DNA from 2 places in the Kitasatospora sp. NPDC001132 genome. Region 1 is predicted to be linked to the other one. Evidence: riboswitches for the same ligand, from Rfam matches in the RefSeq annotation. Region 1 holds a riboswitch; the other holds the start of a gene.

Region 1 (5,056 bases):
GCCGCGCAGCGCGGCGGGCGGCACCGGGGCGAGCAGGGTCCAGGCGTCGAACAGCGCCGACCAGCCGCGCACCACGGCCTCGTCGTCGTGCTCCCAGGCGTGCAGGCGCCAGCCGGGGCCGGCTCCGCCGTCCCGGGCCTCGACCAGACCCACCAGCAGCGCCTGCCCCCATGCCTTGGCGGCGGCGCCGACCGTCATGGCCAGCGCCCGGCCCGCCGCACGGGCATCCTCGGGGAGCAGCTCGCCGCGCTTGTCGACCTCGGCCAGCTCGCCGGCCCAGCGGGCGACCCGAACGGCGTCCACCAGCATCCGGCGGGCCAGCGGCGCCAGCTCGGCGGGTGCCGGGAAGCCCTCCGGCACGGGAACCCGACCCCGCCCGGGAGCCGGAGCCGGCCCCCGTCGCCGGGGTACTCCGTTACGGGGGACACCCGCCCCACCCGGCCTGCCACCGGCGGGCCGTTGGGCCGTTCCGGGGAGACGGGTCACCGTCGCACCGGTACCGATCGTCGGCGGGAGCGGGGCATCACGGTCGCGCGGGTTCCGAGACGTCACGTCGAGCAGTCTTCCCCTTGTACCGGCCTTCTGTCACATCCGGTTGTCCGTACGACAGGGCGAGCGGCGGCGGCACCTCCGCAAGATCGGGCAACAGCGGCAAACCGCCTGGCCGGAAACGTATGGCCTGCCCATGCCATCCCAGGCGCCTCGGTTGCCGGGAATACTCGGCCGGTCACCGTGCGTACGGGTGGGGGGTAAGGGATCGGACCAACTATTGCCCCTGACGACGTGCCGGATTTCGCACCGGCAATCCCCTCCCCCCGACTTCCGGCCGGGCTGTCCAGCCCGAATCCGGACGGATGGCTGGCGGGGGTTGGGGGATCGTGCTGCACGAGAAGTCGGACGGGCCGACTTCTCGTGCGCGCTCGACGTCATGGGAGAAACGTTCATTCGTGGACGGGGGGAAGCCGAACGGAAAAACCGACGGGACCCGGCCGAAAGCGCCCCGCGCGGAGAGGGGGGCTCACGCGGGACGGCTCGTACGGCAGCACTCGCGCGGAAAGGGTCGCATGGAACGGCTCGCGCGGAACGGCTCGCGCGGAACGGCTCGCGCGACAGGACTCGCGCGGAAGGCGGCTAGAGCAACGGAGTGAGCCACCGGCGGAGGAGTTCGGTATAGCGCTCGGGGGCGCTGTTCCAGAGGGTCGCGTGGTCGGCGCCGGGGAAGGCCTGGAGGCTGACCACGTCGCGGCGGGCGGCGGCCAGCTTCTCGGCGGCGCCGAAGGGGGCGATCCGGTCCTCGGGGCTGTGCAGGAGGAGGGTGGGCACCCGCAGGTCGGCGCCCTCGGCGATGCGGCCGAAGTCGGCGAGCTCGACGCCGGTCCGCCCCTCGGCGGCGAGGGCGCCGAGTTCCGCCGCGACGCCCGGGAAGCCGGAGCGGGCGGCGTCCCGGCGGGCGGAGGCCGGGCGGTCGAGCACGGGCGAGTCGAGGACCAGGCCCCGGACGGCGTGCGACCAGGCGGAGCGGGCCGCCGTGTGGAGGACCATGGTCGCACCGAGGGACCAACCGTAGAGGATCACGTTGCCGGCGCCGCTGTGCAGCGCCAGCCGTATCGCCGCCTCGACGTCGCGCCACTCGGTCTCGCCGAAGTGGCTGAGCCCGTCCGGGGAGGCGGGGGCGCCCCGGTCGCCGCGGTAGGTGACGGCGAGGGCGGGCAGGCCGAGCCGGTCGAGGACGGGGAGCACGGGGAGGGTCTGCCGACGGTCGGCCTCGGGGCCGTGCACCAGGATCACCCAGGTGCCGCGTTTGCCGTCGAGCTGCCAGGCGGGAAGGGCGCCGAGCTCGCCGTCGACGGCGGTGTCGGCGAAGGCGAGGCCGAGCGCCTCGGTGGGGTCGCCGAGGTGGACCCGCGGGGTGAAGCGGACCTCGGTGCCGGGGGTGAGGGTGCCCCGGTCGGCGCGGACCAGCCGGCGGGTGACCTCCTGCTCGTCGCCGTGCAGGATCTCCTCGACGACCGCGTGACCGCCGTCCGCCCACTCGACCGCCCAGCGGCCGGGGCGCAGGCTCCCGGGGCCGCGGGTGAAGGTGACCCGGCCGGGGGCGAGGCCGCGGACCACGACCGGAGCGGACTCCTGAACGGTGGTCACCGGACGGACCATCCGCTCGGATGCCCGACGGCCGATCACCAGCACGGCGGCCCCGACCGCGGCGGCCGCCACGACGGCTGCGGTTCCCCAACGCATTTCGCTCCCCGCTCTCCTGCCTCACGGACCGGACGGTGTTCGGACACCAGTTCACCGGCGCCCCGCCCGCCCGGCCACCGGGCTGGGCCGTCCGGGTCACCCGGGCGGCGGACCGGCCCTGCCGAGGAGCCGGCGGCCCTGGCTCTGCCGAGGTGGCGCCGCGGACGGGTGGCGAGGACGGCGGGCCGGCGGGAAGACGAAGGCCGAGGACGAGGACGAGGGCAGGCAGTGGCAGGCCCCGTCCTCGGCCCGCAGCGCCGACCGGTCCCACGGGCGTCAGCGGCGTCCGCGTGTGACCAACCCCTCCGTGACCTCGGTTGACTCCCGGTTCGAGCCCGTGATGGGATCCTGGGGCCAAACGGAGGCATGGAGAGGAAGCCGGTGGAAGTCCGGCGCGGTCCCGCCACTGTCACCGGGGAGCACGCTCGGAACATCGCCACGGCGGGCCGTCGACGGCCGCTGGAAGGCTCCGAGGGTGCGTTCGACCCGGAAGCCAGGAGACTCTCGCCGCCGTCACGTCGATCCAGGGCGCGGACCCTGAGTGAGGACACGCACGCGATGCAGGCTGCCCCGCCCTGCCCGACCCCGAGCTGCCCTCCGCCGTGCGACCGATGATCCCGCCCGCGCCTTCCGCGCGCCGTCCGCTGACCCGCGCCGCCGCGTTCGCGCTCGGCGCCGCCGCGGGCTACGCCGCCGACGCCCGCTTCGCCGACCCCCGCCGGGGCCACCCGGTGGCCGTCTTCGGCAGCGCCGCGACCCGGCTGGAGCGGCGGCTGTGGCGCGACGGCCGCGCCGCCGGGGCCGGGTACACGGCGCTGTGCGTGGGCGCGGTCGCGGCGGGCGCACTCGCCCTGGACCGTACGGTGGGCCGGCGCCCGCTGGGCCGGGCGGCGCTGGCGGCGGCCGCGACCTGGACGGTGCTCGGCGGCACCTCGCTGACCCGGGAGGCGCGCACCATCGGCCGCTCGCTGGCGGCGGGCGACCTCACGGCCGCGCGGGAACGGCTGCCGCACCTGTGCGGACGGGATCCGAGCGCGCTGGACGGGCAGCAGATCGCCCGGGCGGTGGTCGAGTCGGTGGCGGAGAACACCGCCGACGCCGTGGTCAACGCGCTGACCTGGGGCGCCCTGGCCGGCACGCCCGGCCTGCTCGCCTTCCGCGCCGTGAACACCCTGGACGCCATGGTGGGCCACCGCTCGCCGCGCTACGCCCGGTTCGGCTGGGCCTCGGCCCGGCTGGACGACCTGGCGGGCTGGCCGGGCGCCCGGCTGACGGCACTGCTGACGGTGGCAGCCGCGCCCGAACCGCGGACGGCCTGGCGGGTCTGGCGGCGCGACGGCTCCGCGCACCCGAGCCCGAACGCGGGCCAGGCCGAGTCGGCGTTCGCCGGCGCGGTGGGCGTCCGGTTGGGCGGGACGCTGCGGTACGGCGAGCGCGTGGAGAACCGGCCGGTACTGGGCGCGGAGCTGCGGCCGGTGACGGTGGACGACATCGAGCGGGCCTGCGCGCTCTCCCGGCGGGTGGGCGCGCTGGCGCTGGGTACGACGGTCGCGGGGCACGTCCTGCTGCGGGTGCTGGCGAAACGGGCGCTGACAGAACGGGTGCCCGCGGAACGGGTGCCGACGAAGCGACTGCTGCCGAGGATGAGGGGACGGGGATGAGCAACGCACTGCTGGTCGCGGGGACGACCTCGGACGCGGGCAAGAGCGTGGTGACGGCCGGGATCTGCCGTTGGCTCGCCCGCCAGGGCGTGCGGGTCGCGCCGTTCAAGGCGCAGAACATGTCGCTGAACTCCTTCGTCACCTCCGACGGCGCCGAGATCGGCCGCGCCCAGGCGATGCAGGCGCAGGCCGCCCGGGTGGAGCCGGAGGCGGCGATGAACCCGGTGCTGCTCAAGCCGGGCGCGGACGGCCGCAGCCAGGTGGTGCTGCTCGGCAGGCCGGTGGCCGAGGTGGGCGCGCTGGACTACCGCGAGCGCAAGCCCGTCCTGCTGGAGCGCTCCCTGGAGTGCCTGGCCGACCTGCGCCGCCGCTACGACGTGGTGGTCTGCGAGGGCGCGGGCTCGCCCGCCGAGATCAACCTGCGCGACCGCGACATCGCCAACATGGGCCTGGCCACCGCCGCCGCCCTGCCGGTGGTGGTGGTCGGGGACATCGACCGGGGCGGGGTCTTCGCGGCGATGTACGGGACGCTGGCGCTGCTGTCGGCGGAGGACCAGCGGCACGTGGCGGGCTGGTTCGTCAACAAGTTCCGCGGCGACGCGCGCCTGCTGGCACCCGGACTGGACATGCTGCGCGAGCTGACCGGCCGTCCGGTGCTGGGCACGCTGCCGATGCTGCCCGGGCTCTGGCTGGACGCCGAGGACTCGCTGGACCTGTCCACGGTGGTGGACCGGGCGGACGGGCCCGGGCCGCTCGGCGCGGACGTGCTGCGGGTGGCCGTGGTGCGCTTCCCCCGGCTGTCCAACTTCACCGACGTGGACGCGCTCGTGCAGGAGCCGGGCGTGCTGGTGCGCTGGGCGACCAGGCCGGAGGAGCTGGCCGACGCCGACCTGGTGGTGCTGCCCGGCACCCGGGCCACCGTCGCGGACCTCGCCTGGCTGCGCGAGCGCGGCCTGGAGCCGGCCCTGCGGGCGCGGGCGGCGGCCGGCCTGCCGGTCCTCGGGGTCTGCGGCGGCTACCAGATGCTGGCGCACTCGATCGTGGACGAGGTCGAGTCGAAGGCGGGCGCCGTCGAGGGCCTCGGGCTGCTGCCGACGCACGTGCGGTTCGGCGCCGAGAAGGTGCTGGCCCGCCCGGTCGGCGAGGCGTACGGGCAG
Region 2 (5,056 bases), on a different contig from region 1:
TCGCAGTTCTGCTGCACGCCCGCCGCGCCGTAGCCGCCGTCCTCGGCGCGCGGGTGGCCGTTCCAGACGGCGGAGAGCAGGTCGACGGCGTCGTCGGTGTACTGCCAGCCGGCCCGGCAGGTGGGCCAGCGGCCGGCCGAGTAGGACCGGGGATTGCCGACGCCCCAGCCGTTCTGGCCGTAGCCGGGGCCGAGGTCGGTCTCCACGAAGCCGGGCAGCTTGCCGGTGATGTCGGCGGCCTTCTTGTAGTAGTAGCCGACCTGCTTGGTGCCCCGGTAGTCCCCGTACTCGGGGTTGTTGCGCTCGTTGTGCGCCTCGACGTGCTGGCCGATCACCGTGCCGCCGCTCTGCCCGGTGCGGGCCTGGGACTCCAGGTCGGCGAGGAACTGCTGGACGGCGCGGGCGTTCGGCGAGGCCTGCGGGTCCCGGGCGAGCAGGTCCCGGCCCACCTCCGGCGGCAGGGTGCGCCCGGGCAGGCCGACCGACACCGGGACGCGCGGGAGCTGTTCGCCGTCGGCCCGGCCGTCGTGGTCCAGCAGGAGGACCGCTCCCGCGGCGGCGACGATCCCGGCCGCGGCCAGGACGGCGGGCTTGCCGCGCAGGGCTCTGGGCAGGGCCACTGACCGCTCCTCCGGTTGCTCGCCGGCGCCGCCCCCCACGGACGCAACCGGAAACGCGTACGACATGACTGTCCCGAGAGCCTGCCACACTCCCCCCGGCCTGCGCGAACAGTAGGCCGGGGGGCCGGGGTGTCACGGCGGATCAGCCCGCCCGCGGGACGCCCCGGCGGATCAGCCCGCCGAGGCCGGAGCGGTGCCCTGGACGCCGGGCGCGGCCGAGGACGCGGCCTTGGCGCGCTTGAGCAACTGCCCCTTCACGTGCTCCGCGAACCCGGAAGCCGCCGCGGTCGCCGTGGCGTCCGGGGCGTTGCCGCCCTTCGCCGAGCCCTCGACCGTGAAGTAGCCGTACCGGCCCAGGCTGTTGTGGGTGCCGGTGCAGCCGGCGCCGGCGCAGAAGGCCGGCGCCCCGGCCGCCGGCGCGCCCTTGAGCTGCCCGGTGAAGTTCTTCAGCGCGGTCTCGGCCTGGAGCTTGCGGTCGAAGACCGCCACCCCGACGGTGACCGCGCTCTCACCGGAGACGTACGTCGCCCGGAGCACCTGCTGGCACCCCTGGTCGCCGAGCACCTTGCCCAGCCCGCCGGTCGTGGAGTTCCCGTCCCAGCAGGGCGAGTCCAGCGCCACGACGGTCCGGTTCCAGGTGGCGCCGTTGATCGTCACCTGGAGCGCGGAGAACAGTGCTCCCGCGTCCTGCGGCGCCGGGTCGGTGGCGGCCTCCCAGATCGGCTTGGACGGGTCGTCCGGCTGGCCGCCCGGCGTGCCGGACGTACTCGGAGGCACGACCGGCTGGGTGCTCTTGACGGCCGTCGGGGAGCCGTCGTCCTTCTTGCCCTTGAACAGCACCACACCGCCGGCGACCAGGCCGCCCACCACGGCGACCGCGGCCACCACGCCGATGACCCTCATCCGGCGACGGCGCTTGCCCTCGGCCTCGTTGCGGTCCGCCAGCGCGTCCCAGTCCGGCTCGGCCCGCTGCGGCGGGACCGGCTGCTGGGGCTGCTGCTGGAGGTGCCACTGGGGCTGCGGCTGGGGGGCCGGCTGGGGCTGCGGCTGCGCGAAGGGCGGCGGCGCGACGGGCTGCGGCTGGGCGTGCGGCGGCTGCCCGACCGGCGGAGCCGGCTGCGGCGCGGGCGCGACCGGCTGCGGCACCGGCGGGATGGGCTGCGCGACCGGCTGCGCCGCCGGCACGACCGGCCCGTACGAGGCCGGCGGCGGCCCGAAACCCCCGCTCGGCGGCGGTACCGGACCAGGTACCACCGGCTGCTGACTCTGTGCGCCCCCCGGCCCGGCGGGAGGCGTTCCCTGCGGCCCCTGCCCAGGTACGCCAGTTCCGTCGCTCATGCGCCCAGATCGTAGGGCATCCTCGTGTCCGCCGATCCTCCCGGTGACCATTCCGTATCGAAACCAGGACGCCCCCGGCCCGGTTCCGGGGCCTCGCAGGGCCATCCGGGGCCACGTTTCCGGTACCACCGGTCATCGCCCCGACACGCGGCGCCGCACTACATCTGGGGTCGCTTCAGGGAGACACCACTACATGTATGCTCGCTTCTGCTGTCGATGCAGGGGAACCCGGTGCGAATCCGGGACTGCCCCGCAGCGGTGTGCGGGCGGCTCCAGCAGCCGTACCCGCGAGTCCGATGACCTGCCGACAGCGTGCGCCACGGCCCTCCCGCAGAGGCCGCGCCGACACGAGCAGTACCCCTCCGGGCCTCGCGGGCGGGCCGGGGAGTCACCGTCGCGCGACGCCGTCTGCGTTCGTGCCGTGCTCCCCTGCCCCGATCGGCCCGGTGGCCCCCGATCACCGCCGCCGATCGCCGCCAGGAGAGAGCGCCTTGACCACCGCCGCCTCAGCCACCCTGCCCGCCCAGGGCACCGGTACCGCCTTCACCGACCCGACGGTCTCCGACCCCGGCGGCGCCCTGCTGCGGCTGCTCACCGACCGCAGCACCGACCTCACCGAGGTCGACCCCGGCCATGTCGCCGCCGCCGCTCTGCGCGGCCGCCACGCCGGCTCGGACTTCGCCGAGCTGCGCGGGCTGGCCGTGGACGCCGCCGCATCGATGATCGCCGAGGACCCCCAGTACTCGAAGCTGGCCGCCCGCCTGCTCGCCCTGGAGATCGTCGACGAGGCGAACAGCCAGGGCTCGGTGTCCTTCTCCGCCTCGATCGCCGTCGGCCACACCGAGGGCCTGATCGGCGACACCACCGCGGACTTCGTCGCCAAGCACGCCGCCGCCCTGGACGCGCTGATCGACACCACCGGCGACGACCGCTTCGAGTACTTCGGCCTGCGCACCGTGCAGTCCCGCTACCTGCTGCGCCACCCGATCACCCGCAAGGTGATCGAGACCCCGCAGCACTTCCTGCTCCGCGTCGCCTGTGGCCTGGCGGTCGGCGACAGCGAGCAGTCGGTCCGCGAGGTGGCCGAGCTGTACGGCCTGATGAGCCGCCTGGAGTACCTGACCTCCTCGCCGACGCTCTTCAACTCCGGCACCCGGCACCCGCAGATGTCGAGCTGCTACCTGCTCGACTCCCCGCTGGACAACCTGGACTCGATCTACAACCGCTACGCGCAGATCGCCCGCCTCTCCAAGCACGCCGGCGGCATCGGCCTGTCCTACTCGCGCATCCGCTCGCGCGGCAGCCTGATCCGCGGCACCAACGGCAAGTCCAACGGCATCGTGCCGTTCCTGCGCACCCTCGACTCCTCCGTCGCCGCCGTCAACCAGGGCGGCCGCCGCAAGGGCGCGGCCTGCGTCTACCTGGAGACCTGGCACGCCGACATCGAGGAGTTCCTGGAGCTCCGCGACAACACCGGCGAAGAGGCCCGCCGCACCCACAACCTCAACCTGGCGCACTGGATCCCGGACGAGTTCATGCGCCGGGTCAACGCCAACGAGGACTGGTCGCTGTTCTCCCCGGCCGACGTGCCGGAGCTGGTCGACCTGTGGGGCGCCGACTTCGACGAGGCCTACCGCAAGGCCGAGCAGGCCGGCAAGGCCGTCCGCACCATCCCGGCGCAGACCCTGTACGCCCGCATGATGCGCACCCTGGCGCAGACCGGCAACGGCTGGATGACCTTCAAGGACGCCTCCAACCGCGCCGCCAACCAGACCGCCCTGCCGGGCCGCACGGTGCACTCCTCCAACCTGTGCACCGAGATCCTGGAGGTCACGGACGACTCCGAGACCGCCGTCTGCAACCTGGGCTCGGTCAACCTGGGCGCCCACGTCGCCGCCGGCGCCTCGGCCGACGACCTGATCGGCGCGATGGACTGGGAGCGGCTGGACGCCACCGTGCGCACCGCCGTCACCTTCCTCGACCGCGTGGTGGACATCAACTTCTACCCGACCACCGAGGCCGGGACGTCCAACTCCCGCTGGCGCCCGGTCGGCCTCGGCGTGATGGGCCTCCAGGACGTCTTCTTCAAGCTGCGGATCGACTTCGACTCGGCCGAGGCCAAGACCCTCTCCACCCTCATCGCCGAGCGCATCATGCTCACCGCCTACGAGCGCTCCGCCGACCTGGCCGAGCAGCTCGGCCGCCACGAGGCGTACGGCGAGACCCGCGCCGCCCGCGGCGAGCTGCACATCGACCACTTCCCGACGGCCGCCCCGCAGTGGGCCGACCGCTGGACGGCGCTGCGCGCCCGGATCGCCGAGACCGGCCTGCGCAACTCGCTGCTGCTGGCCATCGCGCCCACCGCGACCATCGCCTCCATCGCCGGCGTGTACGAGTGCATCGAGCCGCAGGTGTCCAACCTGTTCAAGCGCGAGACGCTGTCCGGCGAGTTCCTCCAGGTCAACCCGTACCTGGTGCGCGAGCTCAAGGAGCTCGGCGTCTGGGACCAGCAGACCCGCGACGCCCTGCGCGACGCCAACGGGTCCGTCCAGGAGCTGAACTGGCTGCCGGCCGAGGTGCGGTCGCTGTACCGCACGGCCTGGGAGCTGCCGCAGCGCGCCCTGATCGACCTGGCCGCGGCCCGCATGCCGTACCTGGACCAGAGCCAGTCCCTGAACCTGTTCATGGCGGCGCCGACCATCGGCAAGCTCAGCTCGATGTACGCCTACGCGTGGAAGGTCGGTCTGAAGACCACCTACTACCTGCGTTCGCGCCCGGCCACCCGCATCGCCCAGGCCGCGTCCGGCACCGCCAGGGCCGCCGCGCCGGTGCCCGTGAACACCCCCTCCCTCACCCCGGAGCAGGAAGCCGCCATCGCCTGCTCCCTGGAGAACCCCGAGTCCTGCGAGGCCTGCCAGTGAGCACCCCCGAAGACCGCAAGATGCTGCTCGACCCCGGCTTCGAGCTGACCCTGCGCCCGATGCGCTACCCGTCGTTCTACGACCGGTACCGGGACGCCATCAAGAACACCTGGACGGTGGAGGAGGTGGACCTGCACTCCGACGTCGCCGACCTCGCCAAGCTCAGCGAGGGCGAGC

The links. A riboswitch is a leader RNA that binds a small molecule or an ion and turns the genes downstream of it on or off. The one in region 1 is predicted to bind cobalamin.
Region 2: another riboswitch for cobalamin. It lies ahead of ACWDBE_RS08065 (ribonucleoside-diphosphate reductase subunit alpha); the one in region 1 lies ahead of ACWDBE_RS09760 (cobalamin biosynthesis protein).

Annotation. Positions count from the first base shown of each region.
Region 1 is NZ_JBSFKF010000005.1:273,914-278,969, reverse strand. It holds gene ACWDBE_RS09770 (hypothetical protein) at 1-360, opposite strand, end outside; gene ACWDBE_RS09765 (alpha/beta hydrolase) at 1,132-2,238, opposite strand; cobalamin riboswitch at 2,610-2,742, shown strand; gene ACWDBE_RS09760 (cobalamin biosynthesis protein) at 2,850-3,899, shown strand; gene ACWDBE_RS09755 (cobyric acid synthase) at 3,896-5,056, shown strand, end outside.
Region 2 is NZ_JBSFKF010000004.1:253,780-258,835, forward strand. It holds gene ACWDBE_RS08055 (glycoside hydrolase family 26 protein) at 1-620, opposite strand, end outside; gene ACWDBE_RS08060 (hypothetical protein) at 792-1,805, opposite strand; cobalamin riboswitch at 2,156-2,281, shown strand; gene ACWDBE_RS08065 (ribonucleoside-diphosphate reductase subunit alpha) at 2,474-4,879, shown strand; gene ACWDBE_RS08070 (ribonucleotide-diphosphate reductase subunit beta) at 4,900-5,056, shown strand, end outside.